Regions from separate parts of the Micromonospora sp. NPDC048169 genome, predicted to be linked through region 3. Evidence: riboswitches for the same ligand, from Rfam matches in the RefSeq annotation. Region 3 holds a riboswitch; each other region holds the start of a gene.
The links. Region 3 has a riboswitch for cyclic di-AMP ahead of AB0D28_RS13065 (NlpC/P60 family protein). Riboswitches for the same ligand answer to the same signal wherever they lie in the genome.
Positions count from the first base shown of each region.

Region 1: linked by a shared signal. The riboswitch ahead of AB0D28_RS07440 (hypothetical protein) and the one ahead of AB0D28_RS13065 (NlpC/P60 family protein) in region 3 are both predicted to bind cyclic di-AMP.
Region 2: linked by a shared signal. The riboswitch ahead of AB0D28_RS27270 (hypothetical protein) and the one ahead of AB0D28_RS13065 (NlpC/P60 family protein) in region 3 are both predicted to bind cyclic di-AMP.
Region 4: linked by a shared signal. The riboswitch ahead of AB0D28_RS22735 (transglycosylase family protein) and the one ahead of AB0D28_RS13065 (NlpC/P60 family protein) in region 3 are both predicted to bind cyclic di-AMP.

Region 1 covers NZ_JBEZMS010000006.1:18,143-22,402, reverse strand. The annotation lists gene AB0D28_RS07465 (hypothetical protein) at 1-17, opposite strand, end outside; gene AB0D28_RS07460 (heavy-metal-associated domain-containing protein) at 55-261, opposite strand; gene AB0D28_RS07455 (metal-sensitive transcriptional regulator) at 342-641, shown strand; gene AB0D28_RS07450 (SHOCT domain-containing protein) at 768-977, shown strand; gene AB0D28_RS07445 (YibE/F family protein) at 1,129-2,403, shown strand; cyclic di-AMP (ydaO/yuaA leader) riboswitch at 2,558-2,689, shown strand; gene AB0D28_RS07440 (hypothetical protein) at 2,693-3,721, shown strand; gene AB0D28_RS07435 (carbonic anhydrase) at 3,781-4,260, opposite strand, start outside.
Region 2 covers NZ_JBEZMS010000050.1:28,544-32,803, forward strand. The annotation lists gene AB0D28_RS27260 (AAA family ATPase) at 1-749, shown strand, start outside; gene AB0D28_RS27265 (cation diffusion facilitator family transporter) at 854-1,768, shown strand; cyclic di-AMP (ydaO/yuaA leader) riboswitch at 1,912-2,042, shown strand; gene AB0D28_RS27270 (hypothetical protein) at 2,047-3,120, shown strand; gene AB0D28_RS27275 (SRPBCC family protein) at 3,144-3,596, opposite strand; gene AB0D28_RS27280 (STAS domain-containing protein) at 3,698-4,057, opposite strand.
Region 3 covers NZ_JBEZMS010000011.1:167,691-171,950, forward strand. The annotation lists gene AB0D28_RS13055 (pyridoxamine 5'-phosphate oxidase family protein) at 26-571, opposite strand; gene dcd (dCTP deaminase) at 650-1,228, shown strand; gene AB0D28_RS13065 (NlpC/P60 family protein) at 1,294-2,325, opposite strand; cyclic di-AMP (ydaO/yuaA leader) riboswitch at 2,337-2,472, opposite strand; gene AB0D28_RS13070 (peptidoglycan recognition family protein) at 2,711-4,260, shown strand, end outside.
Region 4 covers NZ_JBEZMS010000030.1:15,740-19,999, reverse strand. The annotation lists gene htpG (molecular chaperone HtpG) at 1-701, shown strand, start outside; gene AB0D28_RS22740 (LLM class flavin-dependent oxidoreductase) at 757-2,313, opposite strand; cyclic di-AMP (ydaO/yuaA leader) riboswitch at 2,479-2,624, shown strand; gene AB0D28_RS22735 (transglycosylase family protein) at 2,623-3,267, shown strand; gene AB0D28_RS22730 (YbaB/EbfC family nucleoid-associated protein) at 3,454-3,903, shown strand; gene AB0D28_RS22725 (M4 family metallopeptidase) at 4,067-4,260, opposite strand, start outside.

The sequences.
Region 1 (4,260 bases), on a different contig from region 3:
TTCGTCGCCGTGTTCATTGGTGTCTCCTCGGTTTCCGCGGGTCCGTCGGACCCGTCACGCACCGACGAGGTCGTAGCCGGCCTCGTCGACCGCCGCGCGGACCGCGTCCACGTCCAGCGGGTCCTGACTGGTGACGGTGACCCGGCCGCCGGCCAGGTCGACCTGGACGTCGGTGACGCCCGGAAGCGCGCTCAGCTCGGTGCTCACCGAGTTGACGCAGTGCCCGCAGGTCATGCCGCTCACCTGGTAGGTGCTCTCCATCTCGCCCTCCGATCTTATACCCCCCAGGGGTACGTTCGAGACGGTAGCATACCCCCGAGGGGTACGCTATCCTCGGTTCCATGACCGCGCCGTCCAGCCCGACCCGGGGCTACACCGCCAGCAAGGACCAACTCCTCGCCCGGCTCCGCCGCATCGAGGGTCAGGTCCGTGGCATCGAGAAGATGGTCGAGGACGACCGCTACTGCATCGACGTGCTCACCCAGATCTCGGCCATCCAGGCGGCGCTGGACAAGGTCGGCCTCGGCCTGCTCGACGGCCACGCCCGGCACTGCATGCACGAGGGCGCCGCCGAGGGCCGGGCCGACGAGATGGCGACCGAGATGATGGCCGCCGTCGGCCGCCTGATGAAGCGCGGCTGAGCGGGGACCTCCGGCCCCCGGAACCGGGCACATCGACCCGCGCCGACGCGTCGGGCCGGTCGTACCGTCGAAGTGGCGGGCAGGCCGACCCCGGCGGACCCGCGGCGACGGACGGAGGGCGGCCCGATGATGTGGCAGAGCCCGATGATGGGCTGGATGTGGATCTGGTCCCTGCTGGTGCTCGCGGTGCTGGCGGGGCTCGTCTGGGCGGCCGTGCGGTGGACCGGCCCCCAGTACCTGGGCCCGACGACGGCCCGGCGCATCCTGGACGAGCGGTACGCGCGCGGCGAGATCGACGAGGACGAGTACCGGCGACGCCGGGCCGGTCTGGCCTGATCACGCGAGGCGAGCGTCACCGGTCCCGGTGAGGTCAGGCTGCCTACCATGGCCGGGCGACGACCCGGACGTGGTCGACACGTCCGCGCCGCCCGGGTGACCAGACCGGTCCGGCGGACCAGGCGTCGCCCCGACCGTTGGGAGAGACGCCATGGGTGCCGACCACACCCGCCCCGCACCCGCCGCGCCGCCGGGCGTACGCCGGCTGCTCGTCGCCGTGGTGGTGCCGCTGTTCGCGCTCACCGTGATCGCGGCGCTGGTCCTCTGGCCCCGGCAGGACCGGGAGCCGGTCGGCGGCGCGGACGTCCCCCGCTACCACGGCACGGTGACCCGGGTGGTCACCGAGCCCTGCCCGCCGACCCCGGAGGCCCCGGACGGCGGGGGCGGCCCCTGCGGCACCGTGACGGTGACCGCCGAGCAGGGCCCGGACGCGGGCCGCCAGGTCGAGACGCCGATCCCGGCCGGGCCCGGCGCGCCCCGGGTCGCGGTCGGCGACGAGGTGGTCCTGGTCGAGCTGACCGATCCGGCCGACCCGGCGGTGAAGTCCTACAACATCGCCGAGCACCAGCGCGGCACACCGCTGATCTGGCTGATGGTGCTGTTCGCCGCCGCGATCGTGGCGTTCGGCCGCTGGCGCGGGCTGGCCGCGCTCGCCGGCCTGGCGGCCAGCTTCGCCATCCTGCTCGGCTTCGTGCTGCCAGGCATCGGCGCCGGCCAGCCGCCGCTGCTGGTGGCCATCGTCGGCGCCGCGTTGATCATGTTCGTGGTGCTCTACCTGACCCACGGGATCACCGCGCAGACGTCGGTGGCGGTGCTCGGCACGCTGGGCAGCCTGGTGATCACCGGCGTGCTCGGCCTGCTCGCCACGTCCGCCACCCACCTGACCGGCTTCGGCAGCGAGGACGCCACCACGCTGTCCATGTTCCAGGCCGACGTGGACCTGCACGGCCTGCTGCTGGCCGGCATCATCATCGGCTCGCTGGGCGTGCTGGACGACGTCACAGTCACCCAGGCGGCCACCGTCACCGAACTGGCGCACGCCAACCCCGGGCTGTCCCGGCGGCAGCTCTACCGCGCGGCGACCCGGGTCGGCCGGGCCCACATCGCGTCCACCGTCAACACCATCGTGCTGGCGTACGCGGGCGCCTCGCTGCCGCTGCTGCTCCTGCTGGTCGCCGACTCCCGCCCGGTCAGCGAGATCCTCACCAGCGAGTTCCTCGCCCAGGAGATCGTCCGCAGCGCGGTGGCCACGCTCGGCCTGATCGCCGCCGTACCGCTGACCACCGGCCTGGCCGCGATCGTGACCACCGCCGGACGGCGCCCGCGCGGCGCGGAGCCGGCGCCGCCCGCGCCCCGGCCGCCGGCCGGACGGGACGACGCGCTGGAGGCGCTCGGCGGCGGAAGGAGTACGGAGGCCGCATGGTGAGACTCCGCAGCGTGACCATCGATTTCAAACGCGACGCTGGTCACGGTGCGCCACGGCGAAATCTCGCTATTGGTCGGCTTCCGGACGTAGATCCTCACGAGTGCTGTCGGGTAACCTCGCTGCCGGTCACCGCCGAAGGCGCGCACCGGCGCCAGCGGTGCCGCCGCCCAATCGCCCACGGGCGAGCCGGGGAACCAGGTACATGGGGTGAATCCGCGACAGCGGTAGGGGCCACTTCCGTCCCGAACCCGTCAGCTAACCCGGTCGGCGGCCGACGGAAGGGAACACTGTGACGGCACCCCTGCGCCGCTGGCTGACACCCGTGGTGGCCGTGCTGGCCTCACTGGCCGTGCTGGCCGGGCCGACGCCGGCGACCGCGGCCCCCGCCGCGGCGGCACCCGGCAACCCCTCGGGCCACGAGGAGGACGGCGAACCGCCGCTCATCACCGAGGCGATCGACTCCGCCAACCGGAACTTCCTCCAGGCCAAGGCGAAGCTCGCCAAGTCGCAGGACCGCCAGCGGCGGCTGGCGGCCGAGGTGAAGACGGCACAGGCCGAACTCGACGCGCTCAGCCCGCAGGTCAACCAGCTCGCCGCCCAGTCCTACCGGACCGGCCGGATGGGCGCGATGGCGATGCTGCTGGAGAGCAACTCCCCCGACTCGTTCGTCCGCCGGGTCAACGCCCTGGACGAGCTGAACCTCCTCAACGCGCAGCGCCTGGCCGCCATCAACGCGGTCAAGACCCGCGCCGAGCAGGCCAAGATCGCGATGGACGCCGAGGTCCGCGAGCAGGAGAAGCAGAAGAACGCGATGGAGCGCGAGAAGGTGCAGGCCGAGCGCGCGCTGAAGCTGGTCGGCGGTCTCGGCTTCACCGGCGGACTGGTCTCCGCCACCTCACCGGTCGCCAAGATCGCCCCCGGCCGCACCGCCGACGGCGGGTGGAAGGCCGAGTCGTGCAGCGAGGACGACCCGACCACCTCGGGCTGCGTCACGCCGCGCACGCTGCACGCCTACAAGGAGGTCCGGCGCGCGGGCTTCAAGCGCTTCGTGGGCTGCTACCGGTCCGGCGGGCCGTGGGAGCACCCCAAGGGCAAGGCGTGCGACTGGTCGCTGCAGAACAGCGGCTTCGCACCCTGGCACAACAATGACACCCGCAGGTACGGCAACGAGGTGGCCGCCTTCCTCATCCGCAACGCCGACCGGCTGGGCATCTACTACGTCATCTGGAACCGGCAGATCTGGTTCCCGGCCACCGGCTGGCGCTCCTACAGCGGGCCGTCGAACCACACCGACCACGTCCACATGTCGCTGCTCTGACGCCGGACACCACGAAGAAGGGGCCGCCCTCGGGCGGCCCCTTTCGTCTTCCCCGTGGATCAGCTCGCCAGCGCCGGGTCCGCGGGCGCCGCCGGGGCGGGCAGCGGGGCCGGGGCCTGCGCCACGGTCCGCACCTCGCCGCCGGCGAGACGGTACGACATGCCGACCACCGTGCACCGCCCCGCCGCCACCCGCTCGGCCAGCACGGTGGACCGGGCCAGCAGCGTCTCCACGGTCTGCGCGATGTGCACGTCGATGATGCCGTCGAGGTCCTCGACGCCCTGGCGGGCGGCGCGCAGCAGGCTGGGCGAGACCGCGTCCACCACCGCGCCCAGGTGCCCGGCCGGGGCGGCGCCGGTCCGGACCCCCTCGCGGGCGGCCTGGACCGCGCCGCACGAGTCGTGCCCGAGCACCACCACGAGCGGAGTGCCCAGCACGGTGACGGCGTACTCGACGCTGCCGAGCACCTCCGGCCCGGCGGTGTGCCCGGCGGTACGCACCACGAAGAGGTCACCGAGGCCGCGATCGAAGATGATCTC
Region 2 (4,260 bases), on a different contig from region 3:
GGGCCCGGCCCAGGCGCGACCCGTACCAGCTCGCCGGTGGCGTGCGCGAGCTGAGCACGTACGCCGACCGGCAGCGTGCCGCCCGCGCGGCGGCCCGGGAGCGTCCGGCCGACTACCGCGACTACGCGCACGTGGTGGTGGACGAGTCGCAGGACGTCTCGCCGATGCAGTGGCGGATGGTCGGGCGGCGCGGGCGGCTGGCGTCCTGGACGGTGGTCGGCGATCCGGCGCAGACCGCCTGGACCGGCGACCCGCAGGAGCTGGACCGCGCCCGGGACCAGGCGCTGGGCCGACGCAAGCGGCACCGCTACGAGCTGACCACCAACTACCGCAACTCGGCGGAGATCTTCGCGGTGGCGGCGGCGGAGATCCGCCGGCTCTACCCGGACCTGCCGCTGCCCGACGCGGTGCGGTCCACCGGCGTGCCGCCGGTCGAGCGCACGGTGCCCGCCGCCGACCTGCCGGCGGCCACCGTCGAGGCGGCCGAGGCGCTGCTCGCGCAGGTGGAGGGCACCGTTGGTGTGATCACGCCGGTGCCGCGCCGGGACGAGGTGGCCGGCTGGCTGGGCGCGCTCGGCGCGAGCCGGCTCCAGGTGGTCACCAGCCTCCAGGCGAAGGGCATGGAGTACGACGGCGTGGTGCTGGTGGCGCCGAGTGAGATCCGGGCCGACCCCGGTTCGGGGGTACGCACGCTCTACGTGGCGCTGTCCCGGGCGACCCAGCGCCTCACCACGCTCGACCCGCTCTGAGGGACACCCGTCCGCGCCCCTGACGTCACCCACAGTTCAGTTGCATACATAGCGATGTGAACATACATTGGGCCTGGCCGGTACGGGGCAGGAAGGGTGTTGGCGTGGGCGCAGGTCATGACCACAGCGGCGCGGTGGCCAACGCGGCACACCGCCACCGGGGCCGCCTCTGGGCCGCCTTCGCGCTGCTCGCCGTCCTGATGGTGGTCGAGGCGGTGGCCGCCTTCACCACCGGCTCGCTCGCGCTGCTCTCCGACGCCGGGCACATGTTCACCGACGTCCTCGGCATCGGCATGGCACTGGCCGCGATCACCGCCGCCCGCCGCGCCGGCACCGACCCGCAGCGCACGTTCGGGCTCTACCGGCTGGAGGTGCTCGCCGCCCTGGCCAACGCCGTGCTGCTCGGCGCCGTCGCGCTCTACGTCCTGGTCGAGGCGGTACGCCGGTTCGGCGAGCCGCCGGAGGTGCTGGCCGGCCCGATGCTCGTGGTGGCGGTGCTCGGCCTGCTCGCCAACATCGTCGCGTTCGCGCTGCTGCGCGCCGGGGCGAAGGAGAGCATCAACCTGCGCGGGGCGTACCTGGAGGTGCTCGGCGATCTGCTCGGCTCGCTCGGCGTGATCGCCGCCGCGCTGGTCATCGCCGCGACCGACTGGTGGTGGGCCGATCCGCTGGTAGCCGTCGGGATCGGCCTGTTCATCCTGCCGCGCACCTGGCGGCTCGGCCGGGCCGCGCTGCGCATCCTGGTGCAGGCCGCGCCGGAGCACCTCCAGGTGACCGCCGTGCACGACCGGCTGGCCGCCGTACCCGGCGTGGCCGAGGTGCACGACCTGCACGTGTGGACGCTCACCTCGGGCATGGAGGTGGCCTCGGCGCACCTGACCACCGACCCGGGCGTGGACCCGGGGCAGGTGCTGGCCGCCGCGCGGGCCGCCCTGCACGAGGACTTCTCCATCGATCACGCCACGTTGCAGGTCGAACCCGGAGCGTCGGCCGGCGTGTGCGGGAAGACCGAGTGGTGATTAGGGCAGACTTAAATCACTGTGGCTGTTGTAGTCTTATGCCGGTTTTGCCCCACCTAGTGGCGTTGCTCCACCGAGCCACGCCCGGGCAGCGCCGGTAGTGTCGGTCGCGGCCGCACCCGCGGACGCCACCGGCCCCGGTGGGGCGGCCGTCGCCTAATCGTCCGCAGGGACGAGCCGGGGAACCACGTACGTGGGGTGCATCCGCGTCAGCGGTAGGGATCTTCCGTCCCGAACCCGTCAGCTAACCCGGTCGGCGTTGACGGAAGGACGTGTGAATGCCCCACGTGGCACCTGTACGACGGACAGCCGCCCGGTTGGCGGCCCTGCTCGTCGCGACGCTGGCCCTCGGCGTCGCGACTGTTCCGGTCTCCCCCGCCTCGGCGGGGCCGGCGACCGGCCTGCTCGCCGCCGCGCCCGGCGGCGACGACGAGGGCGGCACGCCCGAACTGCGTGCCCAGCTCGACGCCGCCAGCAAGGGCTGGCTGGAGGCCAAGGCCGCGCTGAACCGGTCGGTGAGCCGCCAGAAGCAACTGAACGAACAGCTCAAGACGGTCGGCGCCGAGCTGGCCGTACGCGACGCCAAGGTCGGCGAGATCGCCGCCGTGGCGTACCGCAACGGCCGCCTGGGCACCGCCGGGGTGCTGCTGGGCAGCAGCAGCCCGGAGGGCTTCATGGACCGGGCCGCCGCGCTGGAACAGGTCGCCGCGCACGAGGACCGTACGCTGCGCGACCTGATCGCCACCCGGGACCAGGCCACCCGCACCCGCGCCCAGCTCGACGGCGAGATCCGCGAGCAGCGCAAGCAGGTGACGGTGATGGCCAAGCGCAAGGAGCAGGCCGAGCGCGCCCTGGAGGTGGCGAACGACCGCGCCACGCGCAGCAGCAGCGGCGGCAGCGTCCAGGGCACCTCCACCAAGAACGCGAAGCCGGCGCCGCGCAACTCGGACGGCTCCTGGCCCCCGGAGTCGTGCAGCGTCAACGACCCGACCCCGGCCAACGGCTGCATCACCCCGCGCACGCTGCACGCGCTGCAACAGGCGAAGGCGGCCGGCTTCACCAGGTACGTCTCGTGCCACCGGCCCAGCGGCTCGGGCGAGCACCCGAAGGGGCGGGCCTGCGACTTCGCCGCGCAGAAGAACGGCTTCGGCGGCGTGGCCTCCGGCGGCGACCGGACGTACGGCAACAACCTGGCCGCGTACTTCGTGCGCAACGCCGACCCGCTCGCCGTGCTCTACGTGATCTGGTTCAAGCAGATCTGGCTGCCCAGCAGCGGGTGGAAGTCGTACAGCGGGGGCAACGGCGACCCGTCCAGCGACCACACCAACCACGTGCACCTGTCGGTGTACTGAGCGCCCGGAAGGGGCCGGCCGGATCAGGCCGGCCGGCCCTCCAGGGTCGCTCCGAGACGCGCCGCCAGGCCCAGGTGAGCCGCCCGGGCCTGGCGGAACGCGTACCCGAACAGCGGTGCCGGCGCGGTGAGCGTGATCTCCACCTCGACGCGTACCGTGCCGTCGTCCTCGTCGCGCAGCCGGGTGTGGTTGCGTACGGTCGTCGCCGGCTGCTGCCGGGCGACGGTGACCACCTCGTCCTCGCTCGCGATCAGCACGTCCGCCTGGTAGGTCACCGGGAAGTGCAGCGGGCCGAGTTGCAGCCGGTCGGTGATCGCGTAGCTGGCCAGCGCGCCGGGCCGGGCCGGCAGCTTCCGGACCCGGACGATCAGCGGATGCAGCTCACCCTGGCGACTCAGGTCGCCTAGCAGGGCCACCGCTTCGGCCCGGCTGCACCGGGCCTGCACGGTGTAGCTGAAGCTGTCGCTGCTCTGCAAGCGGGCCCCCTCGCCGTCGTGCGTCGCGACGATCGTCCCGTACCGACGCCGGACTGGCAACGGGTAGAAGGTCCCCTGGCCGCAGGGGGTGCGAACGGCGCTCAGGCGCCGGGCAGCACCTCGGGGGTGTCGTCGGCGAACCACGGCTCGGGCGCGCCGAAGAGGCCGAGCAGGCCGGTCACCCAGAGCTGCCGGTGCACGAACCGGCTCGGCTCGGTGACCACGAGCTTGACGCCGCTGACCTCGCAGGTCTGGAAGCCGGCGACCATGGCGCTGATGCCGACCGAGTCGATGAACGTGACAAGCCGCATGTTCAGCTCGATCCGCGCGGGGCGGGCCTTCGCGAGCACCTCGGCGATCGCTTCCCGCACCTCGTACGCGGTGTCGACGTCGATCTCCCCACGGGGCGCGATCTCGACGACACCACCCGGCCGCACCGACTTCACGATCGACAGGCTCACGCGAGCACCTCCACTCGCCCATGACGGGCGCCTCATCAGTACGCGGGCCGCGACCGAGAGTATTCCTCCCACGCCCCGGTCGCCACCCCCCGGGATGAGCAATTCGCGAACTGGGCACACCTGGGCGTACCCAATCCGGACCACCGGGTTCCAGTTTCCCCCTGTGGCGGGCCACGGCCAACCGTGCGACCGGGCGGGCCCGC
Region 3 (4,260 bases):
CCGGCACCGTTCGTCGTGAGCCGGGTCAGGCGGCCGGGCGGCGGGTGTCGAAGCCGTGCCGGCCGCGAAGGCCCTCGGCGGCGACCGGGTCACGCCGGGCCGGTTCGGCCCCGCGCGGATCGAGCCACACCCGCACCTGCGGCGGGGCGGCGCCGGGCTGGGCCACCGGGTCGCGCCGGGTCAGCATCGCCGCCTCGACAGTGAACTCGAACAGCCGCCAGTCGCCCTGTGGCGCCGCGCGGGCGATCCGGGCCAGCCGCGTCACCGTGGCCGGGTCGGTCACCTGCCGCGCGCGCCCCGCGATGTACGCCTCGTCGTCGCTCTCCTCCGGCGGGAACGAGTGCAGCGCATAACGGCCGTCGCGTTCGAGGTCGCGGCGCTTCGGCGAGTCGACGACGAAGCACCAGAGCCCGTCGGCGGTGATCACCGGGGAGACCGGGTGGACCCGGGGGCCGCCGTCGGCGCGGACCGTGGCGAGGTAGCCGAAGCCCGGCCCATACTGCTGCATCAGGAGGCGGATCTCGTCGGCGAGGCGGGGCTCGTCGGCGGCGAATTCGGACCAGGAAGCCATGTGGACACTCTATCGAACACGTGTACGAAGATGTAGTGCGACACGCAGGTCACCCATACCGGTCGCTATGGTGTTCGGATGCTGCTCTCCGACCGCGACCTGGTCTCCGAGATCAAGGCCGGCACGCTCGCGCTGGAGCCCTTCGAGCCGACGCTGGTGCAGCCGTCGAGCATCGACGTACGCCTGGACCGGCTGTTCCGGGTCTTCAACAACCATCTCTACACACACATCGACCCGTCGAAGCAGCAGGACGACCTGACCTCGATGGTCGAGGTGCCGGAGGGACAGCCGTTCGTGCTGCACCCGGGCGAGTTCGTGCTCGCCTCCACGCTTGAGGTGATCTCGCTGGGCGACCAGCTCGCCGGGAGGCTGGAGGGCAAGTCGAGCCTGGGGCGGCTGGGGCTGCTGACCCACTCGACGGCCGGATTCATCGACCCGGGCTTCTCCGGCCACGTCACGCTGGAGCTGTCGAACGTGGCGAACCTGCCGATCACGCTCTGGCCGGGCATGAAGATCGGCCAGCTCTGCATCTTCCGGCTCTCCTCGCCGGCCGAGCACCCGTACGGCTCGGCCGTCTACGGCTCGCGTTACCAGGGGCAGCGCGGCCCGACGCCGAGCCGGTCCTGGCAGAGCTGGCGCACCTGGCCGACGCGCTGACGGACGCCCGCAGTTGTTAAGAAGGGCCCCCTCCTCTACCGGAGGCGTTAAGAGGGGGCCCTTCCTTACACCCGGCCGTAGCTGTTGATGTCGCCGTCGTCGACCCGCTTCATCGTGATGGGCTTGCCCGACTGGGAGGCGTGCACCACCCAGCCGTCGCCCACGTACATCGCCACGTGGTGCAGGTCGCCGTAGTAGAAGACGAGATCACCGGCACGCAGCTCGGCACGGCTGACCCGCTTCGTCACGCCGTGCTGCTGGCGTGCGTTGTGCGGCAGCGACACGCCGCCCTTGGCCCACGCCGCCAGGGTCAGGCCCGAGCAGTCGAAGTGGTCCGGCCCGGCCGCGCCCCAGACGTAGATCTTGCCGATCTGGGCGCAGGCGAACTTGACCGCCGCACCGGCCGCGCCACCGGGGTAGCCGGCCGGGCAGGGCGCCGGGCGCAGCGGGCCGCCGCCGCCCTTGCCGTACACCTTGAGCCGCAGCTTCTGCAGCCGGGCGATCTCGGCGTCGATCTGCTTCTTCTTCGCCGCGAGCTGGGCCTCGGTGCGCGCCAGCCCGGCGATCATCTCGTCCAGCGGCTTCTTCTTCGCCGCCAGTTCGTCGCGCAGCGCGGCGACGGAGCGCACCTGCTCGTGCTGGCGGTGCGCGAAGCGGTCGAGCAGTTCCAGGCCGTTGACCAGGTCACCCGGCGAGCGGCTGCCCAGCAGCGCGTTGACGGTGGAGAGGTTGTCGCCCTTGTAGGCGTCGGCGGCGAGCCCGCCGACCTGGCCGAGCGCGGCGTCCACCCGGGCCTGGAGGGGTGCGATCTGCCGGCCGAGCGCGTCGGCCTGCTCGCGCCGCGCGGCGAGCTGTTCGCGTACGGCGTTGACCTGTTCGATGACCGGTTCGAGCTTGTTCCAGTCGCGGTCGATCTGGGCCTCGATCTCGGCGACCGAGGGTTCGGCGTGTGCCGCGGTGGCGCCACCGGTCAGGACGACAGCGGTGCCGACCAGGGCGGCGAGGGCGGTGGTGAAGCGGGACCAGCGGGTACGCGGCACAGCCGTGGACCGGTCGACAGACCGGCTCGACGACGGCCGCGGGGCATGGAGTGCCACCGGCGTCCGTACTCCTTCTTCAGTTCCGCCTACCGGGTTAGCTGACGGATTCGGGCGGGAAGGGAGCCGCCCTACCGCATCGCTGCGGATTCACCCCAGGTACCTGGTTCCCCGGCTCGCCCACTGGCGACTCGGCGGTGCCGGTCCGTCACCGACCGGGTTGGACGGTGAGACGTACGGCCGACGATTCACCAGAGTAGGGACCACCGTTATCGATCCGCAACTTCCAGCGACGTGACACTCCGTACGCGATCCGGCGGCGAACCACTGACGGAGGTGAAATTTTCTTTCACGGCTGATTACTTACTGGAAAGGTATTGACCATCACGGGTGTGCGGAGTGAGGGTGGAGACGCAGTGACCCCCATCCCTGTCCAGGAGGTTCGATGCACCTCTCCGCCCCGCCGTCGGGCAGACGGATACTGCTCGCCGCCGCCGTGGCCACCGCCACCGCGCTGGCGACGACCGGCCCGGTGACCGCCGCGCCGGACACGTCCCCGCCCGCGAGCGACAGGCAACAACAATACGCCGCCGCGGCCGCCGAGTACGGCGTCCCGCAGAACGTGCTGCTCGGTGTCTCCTACCTGGAGTCCCGCTGGGACACCCACACCGGGCAGCCGAGCACCAGCGGCGGCTACGGCCCGATGCACCTGACCGACGCCGCGCACATCCTGGCCATGCCGGGCAGCGCCCACGTGGACGAGGACGAGGACCCGCGCGGCGACGACTCCCGTCCGCTGAAGCTCGACCCGGCCACGGCCGCCACGCCGGAGCGGGAGGCCCCGCTGCCGCCCGCCTCGCTCCAGACACTCGACGCCGCCGCCGCGCTCACCGGGCTCGACGCCGGGACGCTGCGGACCGACCCGGCCGCGAACATCCGCGGTGGCGCGGCGCTGCTGGCGTCGTACCAGAAGGCTCTGGGCGGGCCGGTCGGCGCCGGCACCGACCCGGCGGCCTGGTACGGCGCGGTGGCCCGGTACTCCGGCGCGGACACCACCGACGGCGCGGCGGCCTTCGCCGACGAGGTGTACGACCAGCTCGGCCAGGGCGCCAGCCGGACCACCGACGACGGCCAGCGGGTCACGCTCGCCGCCACCGCCGCGACGCCGGACCGCTCCCGGCTGGCCCGGCTCGGTTTGCGTAACGCCGAGCGGCCGGACGGGCTGGAGTGCCCGGTGCGGCTGGCCTGTGAGTGGATCCCCGCGCCGTACGAGCAGCTCAGCGACGACCCGGGTGACTACGGCAACCACGATCTTGGCGACCGGCCGAAGCAGCAGAAGATCGAGTACATCGTCATCCACGACACCGAGGGCTACTTCGGCCCGAGCGTCGACCTGGTGAAGCGGGCCGACTACCTGGGCTGGCACTACACGCTGCGCTCGGTGGACGGCTACATCGCCCAGCACATCAAGACCAAGGACGTCGGCTGGCACGCCGGCAACTGGTACGTCAACGCGAAGTCCATCGGCCTGGAGCACGAGGGCTTCGCCGGTCAGGGCACCTGGTACACCGAGGCGATGTACCGCACCTCCGCCAAGCTGGTGCGCCACCTGGCGCTGAAGCTCGGCATCCCGATGGACCGGCAGCACATCATCGGCCACGACAACGTGCCCGGCATCAACGCCGGCGCGGTGGGCGGCATGCACTGGGACCCGGGACCGTACTGGGACTGGTCGCACTACTTCGACCTGATGAAGGCGCCGTTCCGCACCACCGGCACCGCGCGGACCGGCCTGGTCACCATCGACCCGGACTTCGCCACCAACCGGCCGGCGTTCACCGGCTGCAACCAGCAGCCGCCGGGCGTCCCGACGCCCAGGCCGCCGGCCGAGCCGTGCCCGTCGCGCGGCTCCTCGGCGGTGATCCTGCGGACCGCGCCGAGCCCGGACGCCCCGCTCGTCAACGACCTCGGGCTGCGCCCGGACGGCACGCCGGA
Region 4 (4,260 bases), on a different contig from region 3:
AGACGCTGCTGGAGCTGGTGCGCGCCGCCAGCACCCACGACCCGGCCGAGCCGACCACGCTGCGCGCGTACGTGGAGCGGATGCGCGACGGCCAGACCGAGATCTACTACGCCACCGGCGAGAACCGGACCACCATCGAGAACTCGCCGCACCTGGAGGCGTTCCGCGCCAAGGGCTACGAGGTGCTGATCCTCACCGACCCGGTGGACGAGGTGTGGGTCGAGCGGGTCGGCGCGTACGACGGGAAGACGCTGCGCTCGGTCGCCAAGGGCCAGGTGGACCTGGAGACCGACGAGGAGAAGGAGAAGGCCGAGGCGGAACGGCAGGAGTACGCCGACCTGCTCACCTTCCTCGGCGGCGCGCTCGCCGACAGCGTCAAGGAGGTGCGCCTGTCCACCCGGCTGACCACCTCACCGGCCTGCGTCGTGGGCGACGCGCACGACATGACGCCGACGCTGGAGAAGATGTACCGGGCCATGGGCCAGGAGGTGCCCCAGGTCAAGCGGATCCTGGAGCTGAACCCGGCCCACCCGCTGGTCACCGGGCTGCGCAAGGCGCACGGGGAGGGCGGCGACCCGGCCGCGCTGACCGAGACCGCCGAGCTGCTGTACGGCATGGCGCTGCTGGCCGAGGGCGGCGAGCTGGCCGACCCGGCCCGGTTCACCCGGATCCTGGCCGACCGCCTGGCCCGCGGCCTGTAGCGGTGAGGCGGGGCCCCTTCTCGTCGCCGGCGCGACAAGAAGAAGGGGCCCCGCCTCACAACTGGCAGGGGAAGAACCCGTGCCGGGCCAGCGGCTCGACGATCTGGTGCTCCTCGTACGACAGGTGCGACAGCAGCGTGTCGGTGAGCAGGTCCACCGCCTCCTGGAGTCCGGTGAAGTCGCCGGGCCGGCGGACCAGCTCCACGAGCGCGCGGTCGACGCTCTCCACCACGCCGTGGATCACCACGTGTTCCTCCTCGAGGCGGTCCAGCACGGCGGCCAGCCCGGTCTCGGAGCGGCGCAGGTGCGGGAAGATCGAGGCGTCCTCAAGCCCGTGGTGCTGGGTGACCATGGTGCAGTACGCCGCGCAGTAGGCCCCGAGCGTCCAGTTGTTCTGCCGCATGGTCATCTCGTTCAGCGCGGCCCGCGCCCGGCCCGGCGAGACAGTGCCCCGCTTGACCTGTTCCAGCAGGTCGCGCACCTGGGCCAGCTCCTGGCGCAGGTGGTCGTGCACGTCCACCAGGTGCTGCCCGGCGGCCTGTCCCCGGGGCGGGTAGACGTGCCCGGCCGGCGGCGGCGGGGCGCTCGGGCGAGTGGACTCGTCCCAGGGGCGGCGCGCGCTCAGGCGTACCCCCGGGTCCGGGGTGGGCGTGACCCCGAGCGTGCTGGGCGCGCCGGCGGCGGCCTGTTGCCCGGTGGCCGCGCGGGGCTCGGGCGGGGTGCGCTCGGCGGCGACCAGCTCGCGCACGGCGGGCGCGACCTCCTGGCCGAAGATCTGGATCGCGCGCGGCTCGTCGCTGCCGAGGATGAACGTGGTGATGCCGTGCTCCAGCGTGAGCCCGGCCAGCTCCTCGACCCACTGTTCCGGCGGCCCGGCCAGGAAACCGGCCGACGAGCGGGCGAACGTGCCTGTCACGTTGAGCATGCGGCGGATCGCGGCCGGGTCGCGTCCGGCGGCCCGGGCGCCCTCGTCCACCAGCGCGTTCAGGGCGGGCAACTCGTCGGGACCCTTCGGCAGGTACGACAGCGACGGCAGCCAGCCGTCCGCGGCGCGGCCCACCAGGCGCAGCATGCGCGGCTTGTACGCGCCGACCCAGATGCCCACCGGGTGGGCGGGCGCCGGGCCGCGCTTGGCGCCGACCACCCGGTAGTGCTCGCCGTCGACACGGATCATGCCGCGGTGGTCGGTGTCCCAGACCTCGCGGATCACCCGGATCGCCTCGTCGAGGGCGTCGACGGCCGCGCCGGGGGACAGGCGCCGCCCGCCCGTTGCCTCGATCGCGTCCCAGAAGGCGCCCGCGCCGAGCCCCAGCTCGACCCGGCCGCCGGTGAGCAGGTCCAGGCTGGCGACGCTGCGCGCCAGCACCACCGGCTGGCGCAACGGCAGGTTGAGGACGTTTCCGGCCAGGCGGACGCGTTCGGTGGCGGCGGCCACGTAGGACATCAGCGTCCAGGTGTCCAGGAAACCCGGCTGGTACGGGTGGTCCTGGAAGGTGACCAGGTCCAGTCCGACCTGCTCGCAGAGCCGGGCCAGCGCCACCACCTGGTCCGGCTGCGCGGCGGCGGGGGTGAGGAAGCCGCCGAAGGTCAGCTCGTGTCCGTGATCGGTCATCCGTCCCGCCTCCCGTGATCTTGCCCAGTCCTGCCACGGTAGCGCCCGGTCGCCCGGCCGGGTGAAGGGCATCACAAGAAGTGGATGATCGGCGCAAAGCGCTCCTAGCGTCGGTTTCGTTCGCAGTAGCGGACACCGCGGGCCGGAAACGCCAAATCCCGCCGCCGGCCGCGGTCACCGAACCTCGTGCGGGAGCGGGGGAACCACACGTTCCACGGTGCATCGTCACCTCGGGGTGAAGCCGCCACCGGCGGCCGGGCTCCTCGGCCCGAACCCGACAGCTCACCTCGTCGGCGTGGAGGAATCCACATGGCAACCGAATACTCAGCCCGAAGCCGCCGTACCGCTCTCGGAGCGGTGATGGCCGGCGCCGCCCTCGGCGCCGCGACCCTGTTCGGCTCGGCCGCTCCGGCCAGCGCGGGCGTCAACTGGGACGCCGTCGCACGCTGCGAGTCGGGCGGGAACTGGAAGATCAACACCGGCAACGGCTACTACGGCGGGCTCCAGTTCTCCCGTGCCACCTGGAACGGCTACGGCGGCCAGAAGTACGCCGCCCGCGCCGACCTGGCCAGCCGGTCCGAGCAGATCGCCGTCGCGGAGAAGGTGCTGCGCGGGCAGGGCATCGGCGCCTGGCCGGTCTGCGGCAAGAAGGGCGGCTCGGCGAAGAAGAGTTCCGGGCCGGCTGCGGCCGAGAAGCGGTCAGGCGCGAAGAAGGCCGCGCCGCGGCGACCGGCCACGAAGAGGGCCGCGCCGGAGCGGGCCACCACCCTCGTCGCGCCACAGCCCAGGACCGGCACCGGGACGTACCTGGTCCGGCCGGGGGACACGCTGTCGGAGATCGCCGTGGCGCAGCGCGTGGACGGCGGCTGGCGTGCCCTGCACGAGCGCAACCGCGCGGTGGTGGGCGACGACCCGGGGCTGATCTTCCCCGGTCAGCGGCTGCGTCTGCGCTGACCGGTCTCGCGGACGCCCGGCCGCTTCACCCCGGCCGGGCGTCCGCGCCCGTGCGACACGCCGCGTTGCCGGTGTCCGGCCTGCTCGCGGCACCGGGACGCGGCCCGCGAGGGCCGGTAGGCGCGATTCGTCGGGGGCGGTTGCTAGGGTCACGGTCCTCGGCTAAGACGTGAAGAAAGCGCTGATATGACCAACGACCCGTTCTCGGCGGCGGCGAGCATCGACGAGCTGCTGACCCGTACGCAGCAGGCGCTCACCGCGATGCGCTCCCGGGCCTCGGCGCACGCCGACGGCGAGGCGGCCGACCTGCTGCGCGCCGAGGGCACGGCCGCCGGCGGCCGGGTCCGCGCCGTCGCCGTCCAGGGTGGCCGGCTGGATTCCGTGACGATCGACCCGGAGCTGGCCGGCGAGCCGCTGGACGTCCTCGGCGGGCACCTCGTCGCCGCCGCCAATGCCGCGCTGTCCGAGCTGGACGCCCAGGTCAGCGCATCTGCGCGGGCCGACGCCGATGCGCTCGCCGCCCGGCTCGGCAGCATGGGCGACCAGGCCGAGCTGTTCGGCCGCGCGATGCACGAGGCTGCCGCGCGGATCCACCGCGACCGCGGCACCGCGTCCCAGGGCGCCCGCCCGGCCTGACGAACCGGGTGCCCACCCGGACGACGCGACGAAGCGCCCGGCTCGACGCGATGCCGTCCGGCAAGCCGCGATGCCGTCCGGCCAGGCGCCGTGAGGGGCCCGGCCGGGCATGACGAGGCGGCCGGCCGTCGGGAGGACGACGACCGGCCGCGCTACGCCACGGTCAGCTCAGGGTGACCGCGGTGTCGTCGACGACGAAGGACGTCTGCAACGAGCTGTCCTCCACGCCGCTGAACGAGATGGTCGCCGTGGTGCCGGCCAGCGACGAGATGTCGAAGGACCGCTGCACGTAGCCGGTGGCCTTGTTCAGGTTGGAGTAGGTGGCCAGCGTGGTGCTGCCCGCCTTGACGGTGAGCT